DNA from 4 places in the Providencia sp. PROV004 genome. Region 3 is predicted to be linked to each of the others. Evidence: predicted binding sites of a transcription regulator. Region 3 holds the regulator's gene; each other region holds the start of a gene.

Region 1 (4,962 bases), 530 kb from region 3:
AAATAAGAATCGGTGACGCAATCGAACGAATGCGCCACCCTGAGAAATTTTATCGATTATTGCCCCAAACGATAGTTTGGAGATTCTTTCGTGATAGTAACATCATGGACGTGGCTTTCTTGGATACCGGCTCCACTGATACGAACAAATTCTGCTTTTGTTCTCAATGCATCAATAGTACCACAACCTGTCAGCCCCATACAGGAGCGTAAGCCACCCATTTGTTGATGAATGATTTCTTTTAATCGGCCTTTATACGCTACGCGGCCTTCAATACCTTCTGGCACTAATTTGTCTGCCGCATTATCTGATTGGAAGTAACGGTCTGACGAGCCTTTAGACATTGCACCAAGTGAGCCCATACCACGGTATGCTTTGTAAGTACGGCCTTGGAATAAAATAGTTTCTCCTGGAGACTCTTCAGTTCCTGCGAACATTGAGCCGACCATCACACACGCAGCGCCTGCCGCGATAGCTTTAGAGATGTCACCTGAGAAACGAATCCCACCATCCGCAATAACAGGAATACCCGTACCTTCAAGTGCTTCCGCCGCTTCAGCAATAGCCGTGATTTGTGGTACACCCACGCCAGTGACGATACGCGTAGTACAGATTGAACCCGGACCAATTCCCACTTTAACCGCGCTAACACCTGCATCCGCTAAGGCTTTCGCCCCTTCCGCTGTTGCAACGTTACCACCAATAATTTGTAAGTCAGGGTATTTTTGGCGAGTTTCGCGGATACGTTGTAGTACGCCTTCTGAATGACCATGTGATGAGTCAATTAATAAAACATCAACGCCAGCAGCCACCAGCGCGTCAACACGTTCTTCATTCCCTGCGCCTGCACCAACCGCAGCACCAACACGTAAACGGCCTTGCTCGTCTTTACACGCGTTTGGCTTACGTTCTGCTTTTTGGAAGTCTTTAACCGTGATCATCCCTAACAAATGAAAGTTATCATCGATCACTAAGGCTTTTTCTACGCGCTTTTCGTGCATTTTTTGCAAAACGATTTCGCGTGCTTCGCCTTCTTTCACGGTGACTAAACGTTCTTTTGGCGTCATCACCGCAGTAACAGGTTGGTCTAAATCTGTCACGAAACGAACATCACGGCCTGTAATAATACCAACTAATGAGTTATCGTTTGCCACGACTGGATAACCAGCAAAACCATTGCGCTCAGCCATTTCTTGCACTTCACGAATAGTGGTATCCGGAGTTACTGTAACAGGGTCCGTTACGACACCACTTTCATGTTTTTTTACGCGGCGAACTTCTTCCGCTTGGCGCTCAATAGTCATATTTTTATGGATGAAACCAATGCCACCTTCTTGTGCTAAAGCAATAGCAAGGTCAGATTCTGTGACAGTATCCATGGCTGCAGAAAGCATAGGAATGTTCAGGCGGATGTTTGCAGTCAGTTGAGTTGATAAGTCTGCGGTATTCGGTAATACCGTTGAGTGTGCAGGAACGAGTAAAACGTCGTCGAAAGTTAGTGCTTCTTTTTTAATGCGTAACATAGGCAATATCCCACCAGGCAGCGTTATGGAAAGGTATAAAATATTGCCGCGGCATTATACACACCGAAAACGGTTGCTTCCAGCACTTTTTTGAAAAAAAACTTGATAACTCCTATAGCTGCGTTAGTATCTATCGATTAAGTCATTGTTTTAAAATTTGATCTGGCTCACATGTCGACTTCACAAAATAGCGCAATTTACTCTGTTAGTAAGCTTAACCAATCGGTTCGGGAACTTCTCGATAGCCAAATGGGGCGTATTTGGTTAACAGCTGAAATTTCCAATTTTTCACAACCCAGTTCAGGTCATTGGTACTTAACCTTAAAAGATGACCGAGCGCAGGTGCGAGCGGCCATGTTCCGTGGGCAAAATGCACGAGTCACTTTCCGCCCACAAAATGGCCAGCAAGTTTTAGTTCGAGCGACAGTGACCTTATATGAACCTAGAGGTGACTATCAATTAATCCTTGAGAGCATGCAACCAGCCGGTGAAGGCTTACTGCAACAACGTTTTGAGCTATTAAAACAAACACTAAGTGCCCAAGGTTTGTTTGATATTATTCATAAAAAACCACTACCTAGCCCAGCTAAATCCGTCGGTATCATTACCTCGGCAACGGGTGCAGCCCTACATGATATTTTAAATATTTTACGTCGTCGCGACCCTTCCCTGCCTATCATTATCTACCCAACGGCCGTTCAAGGTGAGATGGCACCAGCACAAATTGCTCGGATGATTGAGCTAGCAAATTTGCGTCAAGAATGTGATGTGTTGATCGTCGGTCGCGGGGGCGGTTCACTTGAAGATTTATGGGCATTTAATGAAGAAATCGTTGCTAGAGCCATTTTTGCTAGTCAACTGCCTATAATTAGCGCTGTTGGTCATGAGACCGATGTGACGATTGCCGACTATGTGGCGGACGTAAGAGCACCCACCCCATCTGCAGCGGCCGAGCTTGTTAGCCGTAACCAGTTAGAAATGCTCCGTCAGCTAAAATCTGCGCAGCAACACCTTGAAATGGCAATGGATTATTATGTAGCAGGTCAACAACAAAGGTTTGCTCGTTTGCATCACCGTTTACAGCAACAACACCCACAATTACGTTTGGCACGGCAACATAATCAACTTAATTTATTGCAACAAAAACTTGCGCAGTCGATGACTCGACAACTACAAAATTCAACATCTAAGTTCGAAAGGCTCGACCGTCGTTTACTGCAAAATGATTTGCGCCCTCAATTGCAAAAACAGCAACGTCAGTTGCAGCAGACACAGTATCATTTGCAGAATATGGTCACGAGTTTGGTTAACAGTTACCGCCAACGTTTCGCTGTCGCTTGTTCAAAAATGGAAGCAGTTAGCCCATTAGCCACCTTAGCTCGCGGGTTTAGTATCAGTGAAACCGCTAAAGGCACCGTACTGAAAAAAACCAGCCAAGTGAAAGTTGGCCAACCACTGAAAACTCGCCTTAATGATGGCTGGGTTGAAAGCCAAGTTACTCATATTGAGAAGGTTAAAGTAAAAAGAATATCGAAATAATTATTTTAACCACTTATCTCGATAAAAATAACGGGATAAGTGGTGTTAAATTTATACGTTGATTAGAAACGCACCTGTCCACCAATCATATAAGTACGCCCTCTTGCTGTTGCATTATTTTTACCGCGTTCTTCCATAATAGCGGTAGAATTTGCACGATTTAATGCATCCGAATAATTTTTATTCGTGATATTATTAACCGTCATCATCAATTTAAAGTTTTTATTAACTTCATAGTCTGTATATAAATCAATGATTGTAGGTTGTTTTTCATACTTATCTTTTAGTGCATTTCCATCGTTATCAACGATAGACTCTACACCAATTCGTTTTGAAGGGCCGGTCCATGTAATAGTTGTACCTACGGTTAATTTTTCATCCAATAAACGCACACCTGAATCCAAGGTCACATAATAATCAGGAAGCTCAGTGAAATCTCCCGCACTAAAATCAGCAACCTTAGCTATGGAGTTAGGTTGATCCCCAGTTTCTTTGGTATAGGATAATGTTGAATAAACTATACCTGCATCATAATTAGCCTGTAATTCATAGCCACGAAGATTAACATCATGAGGCTCATTGACATACATATAGCTTTTACGCATAAATTCTGGGAATTCTTTGTCCCATACATCATCATTCATTAAACACCAAGCCAGTTCAGCATTTGATCTTGGGCGACAAAGTAAATAAGGCTTACTCGTAATATAGTCTTTAATTTTTGTATGGAACCATAATGCCTTCATATTAAATTGGTCACCTTCAAAAATTAAATCCGGTTTAAAGCTATTAAAACCAACTTGCCATGTCTGTGATTTCTCTTCTTTTAAGAATGGGTTCATTGAATTACCACCTTCTTGAGAATAAAAAACTTCTTGCGTATTCGGCGCTCTCATTGAATGCGCATAACTGACAAATGGCTGGAATTCAGGAATAATTTCTGCTGATAATAAAACTCCGGGGTTAAAACCATTACCCCGTAAATTTAAAGTTGCAGCTTCCTGTGGAAAACAAAAATCTTGATCACCACATGCAGGTTTAAAACCTTTTAAGTGATAATTCATATAATTCAAATCAAAAATTGCTGTATAGATCCCATACTTGGCTTCCAATTGTGTATATGCGCTCGCAAGATCTAACGACCCACTTGGCGAGAAAGGATTATAGTTCAACGTATCTTGGTCAATAACAGAACTAACCTCTCGCTCATACTTCGTTTTAGATAACTTAGAACCTATTTTCCATTCAAAATCAATATCACCATAGGAAAACCGGCTTGTATTAGAAAGATTAAGACCATCGCCAATATTTTTGGATTTACCTTGCCTTAATGCCCAACCTAATGAGTCACCTTCAAATTGTTGGTCATTTTTTCCATGACTCGCTAAAACCTCAACATCAATTAATTCATTTAGCGGCGTATATTTATATTTAATATAATAATCTTCACTATTAATCTTTCTTCGTGTGAGCTTATTTTGTAAGAAACGACCACTGAATTCTAATTCATGGCTGTCATTAGGTTTATATTTCAATTTAGCTAATTGCGATTGTGGCTTTTGTTTGAAAGTGGAGTCGGTGGCAAATTCATCACTATCAAACCCATCACCATTTTTATAACTGCCAGGAATATTATGGCCGCTAACCGCAATTAAACCGCCAAAATAGCCATCATCTTGCAATAATGTCTTTCCTGCGACCGCTACCATGCCATTATAACCGAGACCATTATCTCCCCAGCTAGCTTTACTACGCAGCCCATATACATTATCTTTAAAAATCACATCATCAATACCGATAGTACGAAAATTTGCACTCCCTGCTAAAGCGTTAACACTATTGCCTCCATTTAATTGCCCTTTCTCTACTTCAACTTCAACAATAAAATTTGGGTCAATTA
Region 2 (4,962 bases), 560 kb from region 3:
ACCGTCTAGTACTTCAGGAACAAAATACGCACGTTTATCCAAAGGAACATAACCGACTGCAATGCCTTGTTCAGACAGCTCTGCACAAGCTGCGTGCAGTAAATGGCTTTTCCCGCCGCCTTCACGCGACCAATAATAGATATAACTGCCATGGGGTTGATTAATAGCAGACTGAATAGCAGACAGCAACGCCCCATTTTCCCCTGCATAAAAGCTCGCAAAGGTTTCATCATCTGGCAGATATAGTGGTAATGAAAGCTGTGATGGTGTGTTCAGAAGCGCCTCTGGCTGTACAAATCAATTTTCATCTAGCAGTTTACCATAAAAAACACGGATAGATGAATAAGAACGGTGACCAAATGCCGTTCAAACAATTGAACGGCAATATGGAAAATTGTGTGGCTTATTTTTTATTGCTATCAAGCTCTTGGACTTCAGATGTCACAAACTGCTTTTCAGGCCTAACAAACGTTATAAAACGGAATAATAATGCCATAAAGATCCCAACTATCGTTGCTAGCGCCATACCTTTGAGTTCAGCTTGACCAATATGGATAACGGCTCCGCTCACACCAATAATTAAAATCACTGAGGTTAAAATCAAATTTTGTGGCTTGTTATAATCGACTTTTGAATCAATCAACACTCGAATACCTGATGCACCAATTACCCCGTACAATAAGAGTGAAACCCCGCCCATCACAGGAACTGGTACTAATTGGATAGCAGCCGCTAATTTACCAACACAAGATAATAAAATAGCAATAATTGCGGCTCCGCCAATTACCCAAGTGCTGTATACCTTGGTAATAGCCATGACCCCAATGTTTTCACCATAAGTCGTATTTGGTGTCGAGCCAAAGAAACCGGAAATCACCGTAGAAAACCCATTAGCAAACATTGAACGATGTAAACCTGGTGATTTCATTAAGTCACGTTCAACAATATTCGCAGTGACGACCAAGTGCCCTACGTGCTCAGCGATAACCACTAATGCAGCGGGCAAAATGGTTAAAATAGCAAACCATTCGAAGCGTGGAGTATAAAATGTAGGAATAGCAAACCACGGCGCTTCAATAACCGGGGTAAAGTCCACAATGCCCATAAAATAGGACAATGCATAACCCGCTAAAAAGCCAATCAAAATTGGAATAATAGATAAAAACCCACGGAAAACGACCGCGCAGAGAATAGTGACTGACAACGTGGTCAGGGAAATAATTAACGTGTTCGAATCAACCACTGCGCCATCTTTAGGTAATAGCCCAGCCATACCTGCAGCCGTTTGAGCTAATTCTAAACCAATTACGGCTACGATTGCCCCCATTGCTGCTGGGGGGAACATGACGTTTATCCACCCTCTTCCTGCAACTTTAACAATCAGTGCAACAATACAGAACAGCACGCCACAGATAATGAAGCCGCCAAGTGCCAGCTCATAACCTAATGGTAATAAAATCAGCACTGGGGAAATAAATGCAAAACTTGAGCCTAAATAAGCAGGAATTTGCCCTTTACAAATAAACAGATACAGCAGCGTTCCGATCCCATTAAACAGCAAAATTGTAGCGGGGTTTACACCAAACAGAATCGGTACGATAACGGTTGCGCCAAACATAGCAAATAGGTGTTGAAGGCTCAGTGGTATAGTTTGTAATAATGGTGGTCTTTCTTCAACACTGATGGTGCGACGTGTCATGTGGCTTTATCCTCTTTTAGCGAAATGGCTAATCACTGAATAAGCAGTGAGTCTCTACAATTAATCAAAAAAAAGCCGACTTCTCAGTCGGCTTATCATTATTTAGTACCAAATATCTTGTCGCCCGCATCACCGAGACCCGGAACGATATATCCCTCTTCATTTAAATACTCATCAATTGAAGCGGTATATAATTCAACATCTGGATGCGCAGCTTCCAACGCTTTTAAACCTTCAGGCGCTGCAACAAGAACTAAGATTTTAATCGAGGTACAACCCGCATTTTTTAATAAATCAATGGTAGCAATCATTGAGCCACCCGTCGCTAACATTGGGTCGACCACTAATGCCATACGTTCTTCAATGTTAGAGGCGAGTTTTTGGAAATAAGGGACAGGCTGCAGTGTTTCTTCATCACGATAAACACCTACCACACTGATACGTGCACTTGGAATGCTATCTAATACACCGTTCATCATACCAATACCCGCACGAAGAATTGGTACTACAGTGATTTTCTTACCTTTAATTTGTTCTATTTCTACAGGACCACACCAACCATCGATAGTCACTTTTTCAGTTTCAAGGTCAGCAGTTGCTTCATAAGTCAGTAGGCTACCAACCTCTGAGGCCAGTTCACGAAAGCGCTTTGTGCTTATATCATGATCTCGCATCAGGCCGAGTTTATGTTTAACGAGAGGGTGTTTTACCTCAACGATCTTCATGGGTTTCTCCTACTATTTAAGACGGCGGCGGACAAAAAAATCGCCGGATTATACCTCTTTTAGCTTTGGTTGCCACTAGATAACGCTTGATTTTGGTCAAAACAACAACGATTAACGCCATTTTTTTAAAAATTATACCTCATCTCAGTTAAGTTGAAATTGGTAAAACCGCAAATTTGATTTAAATAAATACATTTCTTATTTTGCTATACAACTTCTATAACGTTCTACCATTCTTCGATTATGCGTACCCAAAAATTTCCAACACAAAGCTATCGCAAACGTTTGCCTAGCCTGTTAGAATAATGTCAATGATGTTATTTTTCTCAAAAATGTAATTGCCTTGGGGGCCGTAGTGACTGATAAAACCTCTCTCAGCTATAAAGATGCCGGTGTTGATATTGATGCGGGTAACGCCTTGGTTGAACGTATTAAAGGTGTCGTAAAAGAAACCCGCCGCCCAGAAGTCATGGGAGGTCTTGGGGGATTCGGTGCATTATGTTCCCTACCGCAGAAATACCGTGAGCCTGTTTTAGTTTCAGGCACTGACGGTGTCGGTACCAAATTACGCTTAGCAATGGATTTAAAACGTCATGACTCCATTGGGATTGACCTTGTGGCTATGTGTGTCAATGACTTGATTGTTCAAGGCGCAGAGCCCCTGTTCTTCCTTGATTATTACGCGACCGGTAAACTAGATGTCGATACCGCTGCGAGTGTGATTACGGGTATCGCAGAAGGTTGTAAACAGTCAGGTTGTGCGTTAGTGGGTGGTGAAACCGCGGAAATGCCGGGAATGTACCATGGTGAAGACTACGATGTGGCTGGTTTCTGTGTGGGTGTTGTTGAACGCTCAGAAATCATCGATGGTAGCAAAGTGAGTGCTGGTGACGCCTTAATTGCTTTAGCCTCTAGCGGCCCGCATTCAAATGGTTACTCGCTGGTTCGCAAGATCCTCGAAGTCAGCCAAACCAACCCAGAAGAAACTCAATTAGATGGGAAACCTTTAGCTGACCACTTATTAGAACCAACACGCATTTACGTTAAAAATGTATTAGAGCTGATCGCAAACAGCGATATCCATGCAATTGCCCACATTACTGGTGGTGGTTTCTGGGAAAATATTCCTCGCGTACTGCCTGACAACACACAAGCAATTATTGACGGTAGCAGCTGGCAATGGCCTGCTGTCTTTAACTGGCTGCAGCAAGCTGGTGATGTGAGCACTCATGAAATGTACCGTACCTTCAACTGTGGTGTGGGGATTATTATTGCTCTACCACAACAGGAAGTTGAAAATGCACTTGCTCTGTTGAACAAGCTTGGCGAAAACGCATGGCAAATCGGTACAATTGGCGCATTACCAGCGGGTGAAGAGCAGGTTGTGATCCGCTAATGAAAAAAATTGTTGTCCTCATTTCTGGCAGCGGTAGTAATTTGCAATCATTAATTGATAGCTGCCGCACTGGGGCAATTGGCGCTCACATTGTTGCTGTCATTAGCAACCAAGCCAATGCTTATGGGCTTGTTCGGGCACAACAGGCTGGAATACCAGCCTGTTTTTTAGATGCCAAACAGTATACTGACCGCCAAGCATATGATGCTGCATTACTCGCACAAGTCGACCAATATCAGCCTGATTTAGTCGTATTAGCGGGTTTTATGCGTATCTTATCAGCCCAATTCGTCAACCACTTTGCGGGTAAATTACTCAATATCCATCCTTCTTTGTTACCGAAATACCCCGGTTTACACACGCATCGTAAAGCGCTAGAAAATGGGGATAAAGAACATGGCACATCCGTTCATTTCGTTACCGAAGAACTGGATGGCGGGCCAGTTATTTTGCAAGCTAAAGTGCCTATCTTTGAACAGGATAACGAAGACGATATTATCGAGCGGGTAAAAGCCCAAGAACATACGATTTACCCATTAGTTGTTGAGTGGTTCATTAGTGGCCGATTAACAATGCAAAAAGGTAAAGCTGTGTTAGATAACCGAATTTTACCGCAACAAGGTTACGCTAACGAATAATATTCGTGATGAGCAAAACGTCATTTCAAGGGTGGGTATCCACCCTTTTTCTTCGCATTCACATAAAAACACGATCGCAAGCTATTACATAAAAACATTAGCGTTGGGTAAAATGAATTATTTTTCAACAAGGTGATAATCTCTCTGTGCTGTGTCATTATTTTATCGCAAATAAATGTTATCCTTATAGTCGAAGAACAAAACCATTTTCCTAACTAAATAGAGGTATTTTTATGACGACCGGGCAAGTTCATCCGTTTAGGTTGCGCCCACTTGAACGTGAAGATTTAGCATTTATTCACCAGCTTGATAACAATGCCAGTGTTATGCGTTATTGGTTTGAAGAACCTTATGAAGCTTTCGTTGAATTAAGCGATCTTTACGATAAACATATTCATGACCAGTCTGAACGCCGTTTTATCGTTGAAAATGACAGTGAGAAAGTTGGCTTAGTCGAATTGGTAGAAATTGATTATGTTCACCGACGCTCTGAGTTTCAAATTA
Region 3 (4,962 bases):
ATCCTCACAAGTGCTATACACTGAAGGAACATTTTCTTGAATTCACTAAAATAAAAACCATGCCGAGTCTTATCGGCATGGTTGATTCAGTAAACTACACTTTATGAATTCGCATGGTAATCGACTTGCTTAAGAGTTTGATTGTTTTTGCTGGCACAACGTTGCATAAAATAGCCAATGGCCATTGGAATAATTGTGACTGCCATGACCCCGGTTGTTGCCAACAATGGATCGAAGGTCAAGGCAGAAACAAGTAGGCTTGCTAAAAAACATAGCCCTAATTGTAAGGCATTTTGTAACGCAGCTGCTTTACCACTCGCACTAGGAAATGTATTTAGTGCTTTAGATACTGCAATTGGGTAAGAGGCTCCATTCATTGCTGCCATAAAGCAGAATGGAATCAAGATCATGGTTAATGATGGTGTGGTATAGATAGCCATGATAAATAAAATGGACATGCTTAGCGCGTAACCAAGAAGTAACAATGGAAATATTGTTTCTGCTCGGATTTTTGCTAATAAAATACGGCAGCCATATCCACCAATAATGAAGGCTAGAGTTTGTGGAATATAACTCAAACCAATATCAGCAGGATTGAAGCCCATATTGCGTAAAATAAAGGGAGAACCTGTTAGCCAAGCGAAGAAACCTGCACTACAGGATGCATAAACTAGTACGTTGCCGCTGAAAACAGGGGAACTGAGCAAATTTGAGAAAGAAATCTTAGCTTGTGGTTGGTTGTCATCAGTTATTGTTTTAACTGAAACATTTTTCAAAAAGAGCGTTGGTAATAAAAGTAATATACCCACCGCCATTAGGATCAGGAAAATTGCTTCCCATGTTTGGTGCTCAAGAACCCATGCACCTAATAATGGCGCTAAAGCAGGGGATAGCGCGACTAGCGGCATAATAGAAGCAAAAACTTTTTGGGTATTTGCTTCATCATAGCGGTCGATAACTAGTGCTTGCCACAAAACAGCCGCGGAGCAGACTCCAACCGCCTGTAAAAAACGTAGTGTTAATAGCTGTGTTGCGGTTTCCACCCAATAAATAGCTAAGCTACTTAAAATGAAAATAGTTAAGCCCACAATGAGAACAGGCTTACGGCCAAGTTTGTCTGATAATGGCCCCCATAATAGCTGAGCGAAGGCAAAACCAGCTAAAAAGATACTGAGAGAAGCACTGATCGCGCCTTCGGATGTATGCAGGGTGTCTTGCATAGCACCAAATGCAGGTAAATACATATCAATGGCTAAAAACCCCAGCATGCTAAGTCCTGCAAGGTACACCATAAATCCAGGGGCGTTTTTTTTCACAGTATTCGACATAATTATTACTTATCTGATATTTAAAAAAATGTTAATGATGACGCCATTGTATAGGCTATTTTTTTAGGTTGTGAAACGGTAATATTTGGATCTTGTTATCAAAATTTTTGAAAGGAGAAGTTATGTGGTCTGCGCATGCACTCGAAGTGATTGATGCAGTTGCTCGAACTGGAAGCTTTAGTGGTGCTGCTGAAGAATTGCACCGTGTACCTTCTGCAATCAGCTATACCGTTAAGCAAGTTGAAGAATGGCTTGCGGTTCCTCTGTTTGAGCGTCGACATCGTGATGTTGTGCTAACGGAAGCTGGGGCGATATTTATTAAGGAGAGCCGTTCTGTTATCAAAAAAATGACAGATACTCGTCACCAGTGTCAGCAAGTTGCGAATGGTTGGCGTGGTCAATTTAGTATTGCCGTTGATTGTATTGTCAAACCACAGCGGACAGAACAGCTAATTCTTGATTTTTATCGTCATTTTCCTGATATCGAACTCTTTATTCATCCAGAGGTGTTTAATGGGGTGTGGGATGCACTTGCTGATGGGCGTGTAGATGTTGCGATTGGTGCGACTCGAGCATCTCCAATTGGTGAAAGGTATAGTTTCCGTGATATGGGTTTTATGTCGTGGATGTGTGTTGCAAGCCCAGAGCACCCATTAGCCAGAATAGGTGAAAAACTGACCGATGATCAAATGAGAGAGTACCCTAGTTTGTGCCTTGAAGATACTTCACGTAACCTACCCAAACGTGATACTTGGGCTCTTGATAACCAGCGTCGGCTTGTTGTGCCTTACTGGGAAAATGGCTTAGCTTGTTTAGTTAATGGGTTATGTGTTGGGATGGTACCTGAGCATCGAGCGGCTCCGCTTTGTGAAAACGGCCAATTAGTTGAACTATCATTAGCGCAGCCTTTTCCACCCAGTCCTTGCTGTTTAACTTGGGTGGAAAATAATACATCACCAGCGCTCAGCTGGTTGTTAGATTACCTTGGCGATAACGAAACGCTTAACGCAGAGTGGCTTTCAACCTAGTTATTCGTACTATCGGCGGTAATCGATAAATGGACCATCTGCAACAGAACGACGTTCTACAAGGCGAGGGTGGACTTCGATTGTTTGAGCATCTTCGCGCTTATTGACGATACGATCGAGCAGCATTGTGAAGGCCATTTGCCCTAAACGCTCTTTGGGTTGGTGGATTGTGGTCAATGCCGGTGTAAAATAGCGCGCATTTCGCACATTATCATAGCCAATGATTGAAATATCTTGTGGAACACGTAATCCCATTTCATCAGCGGCACAAATTGCTCCCATTGCCATGATATCACCACCACAAAATACAGCGGTAGGGCGCTGTTTATGGCTTAAAATTTGCGTCATTGCTTTATAGCCAGACTCAGGTTCGAAATCCCCCTGAACTATCCATTCTTCTTTTAGTGTAATTTTGGCCTCTTCCATTGCTTTTTTGAAGCCAGTTAAACGTCCAATACCTGTATTTCTTTCAAGTGAACCAGGGATCACTCCAATATCGCGATGCCCACGGTCAATTAAATAGCGACCTGCTAGGTATCCACCATGGAACGAGTTATCAATAATGCTATCTGTAAAATCGCCACGAGAAGTTCCCCAGTCCATGACTACCATTGGGATATTGCGGTAATCTTCTAGCATACCAATTAAGGTATCAGGGTACTCGGAACACATCACAAGTAAGCCATCAACGCGCTTTTGTGCTAGCATCTGTAAATACGCTTTTTGTTTTCCCAAATTGTTATGAGAATTACAAAGAATCAGCGTATAGCCTTTTTCATAACAGCTATTTTCAACAGATTCGATCACCTCAGCGAAGTAAGGCGCTTCACTGGAAGTTGCTAACAACCCAATCGACTTTGTGTGGTTAACTTTTAAACTACGGGCAACCGCACTTGGCGAATAATTGAGCTCTTTAATTGCAGCCCAAACCGCAGCCTTAGTGTCATCAGCTACAAAGCGCGTTTTATTAATAACATGGGATACGGTTGTGGTAGATACGCCAGCGCGCTTCGCCACATCTTTAATCGTTGCCATGGGGGAAAAAAACTCCTGACCAATAACCGGTCTCTATAAGAATTCTTGTTAAAAAATTACCTGCATATTGATGCATTGATCCTTTGCTGGCAATAATTTAGCGATTTGTTGTCGATTTTGTCTGATCTAGCGCAAAAACGAAAGAAATAATTGATGTTATAACATGTGATATAGACACTAGTTTTACTTTTTTGGATATGTATACTTAATAACCTTTATTGTTTCATGGTTATTTATTAATTCAATTACATTAGAATGAGAGGAACTCATGGATACAGATGTTAAATATGGATTGCTTGCTGCGCTGGGCTCATTAGCATTAATTATCTTTCTTGCTGCGCATATTTTCTGATTTTATTTCAGCCTTGAGTAGGGTGAATTTAAAAGGGCGAGTATATCTCGCCCTTGCAGTATCTAAACTTAGCAACAAGCAGAAATTGTTATGCTAAATTTTCTTCCACAAATTTCCAGTTAACCAGTGCCCAGAAGTTTTCTAAATATTTAGGGCGAGCGTTACGGTAATCGATATAGTAAGCGTGCTCCCAAATATCAACAGTTAACACGGGCTTATCATCACCAGAAATAGGTGTTGCAGCGTTAGATGTATTCACTATAGCAAGGCTACCATCTGCTTTTTTCACCAGCCATGTCCAACCTGCACCAAAATTTTTGGTTGCTGCATCAGTAAATTGAGCTTTAAATTCAGCGAAAGAACCGAATGATTTATTGATTGCATCAGCTACTTTACCTGTTGGTTCACCACCTGCATTTGGCGCTAAGCAATTCCAATAGAAAGTGTGATTCCAAACTTGTGCTGCGTTGTTAAAAACTCCGGCTTCAGAAGTTTTGATAATTTCTTCTAAAGATTTTCCTTCAAAGTCAGTGCCTTTGATTAGGTTATTTAAGTTAACAACGTACGTGTTATGGTGCTTACCATAGTGATATTCTAAGGTTTCAGCTGAGATATAAGGTTCTAAAGCATCTTTTGCATACGGTAAAGCGGGTAGTTCAAATGACATTTCGTACTCCTTGATTGCTTTTATATCAAAAAACTTAGGGTGTTTGCTCTTAAAATGAGCGAAATAGTCGGTTACTGCTTATCATTAGAGTTTCGCCTATCGGCGATATGATATTTAATATATTAATGATAACACGTTAAACCTTACAAAGGTAAAGGTAATAGCGTTACTCAAATGTTAACAAATAAATAGGGGAGTTACACATAGAAATCATATGGATATTCCGAATAGATGACCTGAATATATCAAATATGCATTTTTAACTAGAAATAGCTGCTTGTTTGACTTAGGTAAAGAGAAGATAGAAAAGATGCCTTTTTGCTTTTTGGAATGCTATAGTAATGCCCCTATAAAACTGGCATATTGTATGAAACAATTCAGTTTCTTATTATATCAGTCAATGTATTCTGTTAAGTTGCGGTAGACTCTCAGTTACCGGCTGACTGCAAACCTGCATCTTTGTTTTAAGGAAGTTAAAAATGACAACTATTGAAAGAATTGAGCGCCAAATTAAAGAAAACCCAATTTTATTATATATGAAAGGCTCTCCTA
Region 4 (4,962 bases), 2.2 Mb from region 3:
GAATGGGGCATACAGAGGCGGTTGCTGCATTAATGATTAGCGCCATCCTTGCTGGAGATGCCATTATGCAGTTACCTTTTGGCTGGCTTGCAGACCATATGAATAGAGAAAAACTGTACCGAATTTGTGGTATTATCACACTCGCAGCTAGCTTATTATTACCCTTCCTTATTACTCAACCTTATCTGATTTGGGTTCTGTTATTTATCTTAGGAGCCACGGCAGGGGCAATTTATACGATTGCCTTGGTACAAATTGGCCAATATTTCAAAGGGAATGAATTGATCATCGCTAATGCAGCGGCGGCCATGCTATGGGGAATTGGTAATTTATCAGGGCCATTATTGGCGGGAGTGGCGACTTCAATCTCACCAGTGGGCTTACCGGTGCTATTGGTTCTGTCTGTGGCAGTATTTTTATGGTTCACACGAGAAAAATATAGCGCTCAAATGGTTGAACAAGTCAGCCCATAAAGCGCATTTGTGGTGCCCTACTTAAGCTAGAGAGCACCACAAATAGATTATTCAATAACTTTATACACAACAAGGTTTTCTCGGAATTCATCTGGCCGATGATTGTGCCAGAATAATTCCATGCCTTGCGGTGCAGGTTTGATTGTTTTCGAGAGTACAATTAACCAGCGGCATTGTTCAGGTTTTTCAAAGCGGTCTTGGCGTTGGTGTAATACGCCAGTGTAATAGTAGAGCATCGGTGCTTCAGATTCGCCAATATTATCAGAAGCCATACAATCGTTTTTTGTAAATTGGCCTGCTAAATGCTGGTTTAAATCGACAAAAACCCCTTCGAAACCTTTTGCGTAGTCTATCCAGCCCAAAAACAAGGTTAAAATTATCCCCCAAGCGGCACATAGGCCTAATAACCAATTTTTCATCATGTGAAAAGCCGGTGAGATAAAGTTTGGAATAATTTTATTGCGTAAAAACCACACTAATGTAATCAACAGACCACTGATAAATGCAATGGAAGAAAAGGGCATTTGGTAGCTCATAGGAAGCCAGCGGCTAAATGGAGCTAGCCATTCTTGTTGGTGGCCAGCCAAGGTGATGAAATAGCAGAGCCATAAAAACAGAATGAGTACAGTCCATAAAATAGCCGCAAAGCGAGCGATACCATTAAGAATTTTTTCAGGGAAACTGAGTAGTGTTAGGGTTCCTAATATGGCCATGGGGGCAACAAAAGGGAGTAAATATAGCGCGCGACCAGACGCTGAAATCTGTAAAAAAATGATACCTAATAAAGGAAATAGCGCCAGCAGAAACTCATTTGAATTAAATAAACGTTTAATCGGGTGCCTTAGAAAATAAGCGACAGCCAGTAAACCGGAAGGAAAGGCAAATAAGGAAACTGCCGCTGGAATGCGAGTTAAATTAGCTTTTGCCCCTAATTTTTCAACCGAAAAACCAAAGAAGCGGCCGATATTATTTTCCCAAAACCACACAAGAAATAAATCGGGATGCTGAAGATACAGTTGGATAGGCCAAGGTAAAATGGCGATAAGCGCGATTAACCCCGCCGTTAAACTGTATAACCAAAACTGCTTAGTTCGGCATTGAGCAAGAAAAATAGGTGATAAAAAAAGGCAAATCCAGAGAACGCCAGGAATAAAAACGCCTTTTGACAACATGGTGACGATGGTCCCAAGAGATAACCAAAGTGCAGACATGCGCATTTTTTGTTGTTGTATCAGCCCCAATAACCCATATAAGCCAATAGTTGTTCCTGCCATTAGTGCAACATCGGTAAACATATCATGGCTATGCCTGATAATACCGGGAGCACAGGCATACAGTGCAAAAGCGACCCAAATCCGAGTATCAGTGAAGTCTGTGGCTTGGAAAAAACGACGCGCCAAAAGGATAAAAAATGAAAAATTAATAACCGAAAAAATTAAGCTTGCACTACGGGCTGCATCATAAAGTGGCATCAAGCTTGATAACCAATGAGAGGTAATCGTAGCAACCCAATAATAAAGCGGAGGTTTTTCCATAAATGGTTCACCCGCATTTGTGGGAACTAACCATTTACCAGTTTCATACATAGTTTGAATAATACCAAAACTATAATTTTCATCTTGCTTCCAAGGGCTATGGCTATATATTCCTGGTAATAAATACAGAGCAAGAAAACTAATAAAAAGCAGTAAAATACTCCGCTGTAATATGATTAATGGTGCATTCTTATTTGACATTTTAATACGTTTTATGTGTTTTTTACTTGATTAAATTGAAACTATAACTGCGGTTGATAATAATTGAGCTTATGTACTTAAATATATATTTACTCAGTGAATGATATTTTTTTAATGAAAAACAATAAGAAATGTATTTTTAGCCACATTTTTAACAGACGCATATTACCACCAGTAAATAAGTTTTTAGCTATTGGTTTTGTAAGCAAATATTCTTGGATTGTATCAAAAAAATAACCTTCCACTTTAAACAGACATTATATGAAAGGTATTTAGCTATTTTTACGTAAAATAAATGTAACTAAAAAGAATCATTATTTGAAAATAATGTTCATTGCTTAAGAGCCTATATATTTGGGAGCGGGGGAAAGAACAAACGGGTAAGAAATGCTAAAAATGCTTGATCATTCCCCCTGTTTAGAATGATAATTGCTCCCCTCACGATACGTTTTATTCTATTTTAAAAACCAAACGATTGCGCAACTGTTTTTATTGGGATTTTTTCTCAGCCAGTTTGTTTTTTCTTAAAAACGTAATCGTTTACGTCAACGTATAAATTAGTCGTTAGCAGTATTTGAAAGTCGTCGTTTTCCATTAAACAGCAGAGGTATACCATGTCAGGCCAACAGGCTTCATCCAGTTGCAAATTGGATTCATTTTTCAAGATAACAGCGCGCGGCTCTTCAGTTCGCCGTGAAATCATTGCAGGATTAACCACATTCTTAGCGATGGTTTATTCTGTCATCGTTGTACCTGGCATGTTAGGGCAAGCAGGGTTCCCACCAACAGCGGTCTTTATTGCAACTTGCTTAGTGGCTGGTTTTGGTTCTTTATTGATGGGGTTATGGGCCAATCTACCGATGGCGATTGGTTGTGCTATTTCACTGACTGCATTTACCGCATTTAGTTTGGTATTAGGGCAGCAAATTAGTATTCCTGTGGCATTGGGCGCTGTCTTTTTAATGGGGTGTTTGTTCACCATCATTTCTGTGACAGGTATTCGTAGTTGGATTTTACGCAATATGCCAATGGGTATTGCTCATGGCACAGGTATTGGTATCGGCTTATTTTTACTGTTAATAGCTGCTAATGGGGTGGGTTTAGTGATCAAAAACCCAAATGCAGGCCTGCCTGTTGCTCTAGGTGAATTTACATCTTTCCCTGTATTAATGTCATTAGCTGGGTTAGCGGTCATTTTTGGTTTAGAAAAACGCCGCGTTCCGGGTGGCGTATTACTTGTTATTATTGCAATTTCAATTATTGGTTTAATTTTTGATCCTGCGGTTAAATATCAAGGCTTTTTCAAGTTGCCTTCATTGGGTGATGATGGGCTTTCATTAGTTTTCAATATGGATATCATGGGCGCATTACAGCCAATGGTATTGCCAAGCTTACTTGCATTAGTGATGACCGCTGTTTTTGATGCAACGGGGACTATTCGCGCGGTGGCGGGACAAGCCAATTTATTGGATAAAGACGGCCAAATTATTGATGGTGGTAAAGCGTTAACCGCAGACTCCGTGAGCAGTATCTTTGCGGGGGCGATTGGCGCATCTCCTGCTGCTGTGTATATTGAATCTGCAGCGGGTACCGCTGCTGGTGGTCGTACAGGCTTAACCGCAGTGGTTGTCGGCGTACTATTTTTACTCATTCTCTTTTTATCGCCACTTTCTTATTTGGTACCTGCCTATGCAACGGCGCCGGCATTGATGTATGTTGGGCTTTTAATGTTAAGTAATGTCTCTAAGCTTGATTTCGATGACTTTGTAGATTCAATGTCTGGTTTATTGTGTGCGGTATTCATTGTTCTGACTTGTAATATCGTCACGGGTATCATGTTGGGCTTTGCTGCTTTGGTTATCGGCCGTATTTGTGCAGGTGAATGGCGCAAATTGAATATTGGCACAGTCATTATTGCGGTACTTTTAGTGGCGTTTTACGCTTCAGGATTGGCAATCTAAAGTATATTATTTCAATAGGGTGGCTAATGTTGCCACCTTTTTAACTTATTGTATTAATTAATCGTAAAGTCTCAATTTTTTCCCCGAAAATGGATGGCTAAGGATAAAATAGAGAGAAGGCGGTTAATCAAGTGGATGTGCATGATTTCCACTGGTGAATGGCTGGGTTTTAATAATCATGGTCTGGACGGTGCTATCTCTTACTATGCGGCGGCAGGCAATATTTTAGGTTCTAGTCGCTAGGTTAATTCAGTAAGGGCAACATGGAAATTTTCTTTACTATTCTTATTTTGATTTTAGCTGTCTCTGTTTCAGGGGTTGCCGCTAAAATTCTTCCTATTCGTATTCCTCTTCCTCTCATTCAAATTGCTATTGGTGCGCTATTAGCATGGCCTCAATTCGGCCTACATGTCACCTTTGACCCAGAACTTTTTATGGTTCTGTTAATTCCACCTTTGTTGTTTGTTGATGGGTGGAAAACGCCAACACGCGAATTCTTTCAAAACGGTCGAGAAATTTTTATTTTAGTATTGGTTCTTGTACTGGTTACAGTGATTGGGATTGGTTATTTAATTTACTGGCTGATGCCAGGTATTCCATTGATTGCAGCATTTGCTCTAGCGGCGGTGTTATCACCAACCGATGCCGTTGCCTTATCATCCATTGTCGGAAAGGGGCGTATCCCTAAACGAATGATGAGTGTGCTAGAAGGGGAGGCATTGATGAATGATGCCTCTGGTCTGGTAGCATTAAAATTTGCAGTAGCAATTGCCATGGGGACGATGGTATTTA

Evidence for each region. The regulator PurR, encoded in region 3, represses purine synthesis genes. The targets are predictions, from matches to a motif close to CANGCAAACGTTTGCNTG.
Region 1: a site for PurR is predicted at 1,586-1,603, ahead of guaB (IMP dehydrogenase). Genes of this name have one in related genera too.
Region 2: a site for PurR is predicted at 2,699-2,716, ahead of purM (phosphoribosylformylglycinamidine cyclo-ligase). Genes of this name have one in related genera too.
Region 4: a site for PurR is predicted at 2,739-2,756, ahead of FVA69_RS02475 (NCS2 family permease). Genes of this name have one in related genera too.

The regions. Positions count from the first base shown of each region.
Region 1 is NZ_CP042859.1:2,237,540-2,242,501, reverse strand. Features, by position in the region: gene guaB (IMP dehydrogenase) at 57-1,523, opposite strand; gene xseA (exodeoxyribonuclease VII large subunit) at 1,695-3,062, shown strand; gene FVA69_RS09865 (TonB-dependent receptor domain-containing protein) at 3,125-4,962, opposite strand, start outside.
Region 2 is NZ_CP042859.1:2,206,215-2,211,176, reverse strand. Features, by position in the region: gene hda (DnaA inactivator Hda) at 1-276, opposite strand, end outside; gene uraA (uracil permease) at 404-1,699, opposite strand; gene upp (uracil phosphoribosyltransferase) at 1,798-2,424, opposite strand; gene purM (phosphoribosylformylglycinamidine cyclo-ligase) at 2,780-3,820, shown strand; gene purN (phosphoribosylglycinamide formyltransferase) at 3,820-4,458, shown strand; gene speG (spermidine N1-acetyltransferase) at 4,692-4,962, shown strand, end outside.
Region 3 is NZ_CP042859.1:2,763,101-2,768,062, reverse strand. Features, by position in the region: gene punC (purine nucleoside transporter PunC) at 102-1,328, opposite strand; gene punR (DNA-binding transcriptional activator PunR) at 1,451-2,356, shown strand; gene purR (HTH-type transcriptional repressor PurR) at 2,366-3,391, opposite strand; gene sodB (superoxide dismutase [Fe]) at 3,832-4,410, opposite strand; gene FVA69_RS12435 (Grx4 family monothiol glutaredoxin) at 4,890-4,962, shown strand, end outside.
Region 4 is NZ_CP042859.1:586,397-591,358, forward strand. Features, by position in the region: gene FVA69_RS02465 (MFS transporter) at 1-473, shown strand, start outside; gene FVA69_RS02470 (hypothetical protein) at 521-2,209, opposite strand; gene FVA69_RS02475 (NCS2 family permease) at 2,824-4,170, shown strand; gene FVA69_RS02480 (Na+/H+ antiporter) at 4,434-4,962, shown strand, end outside.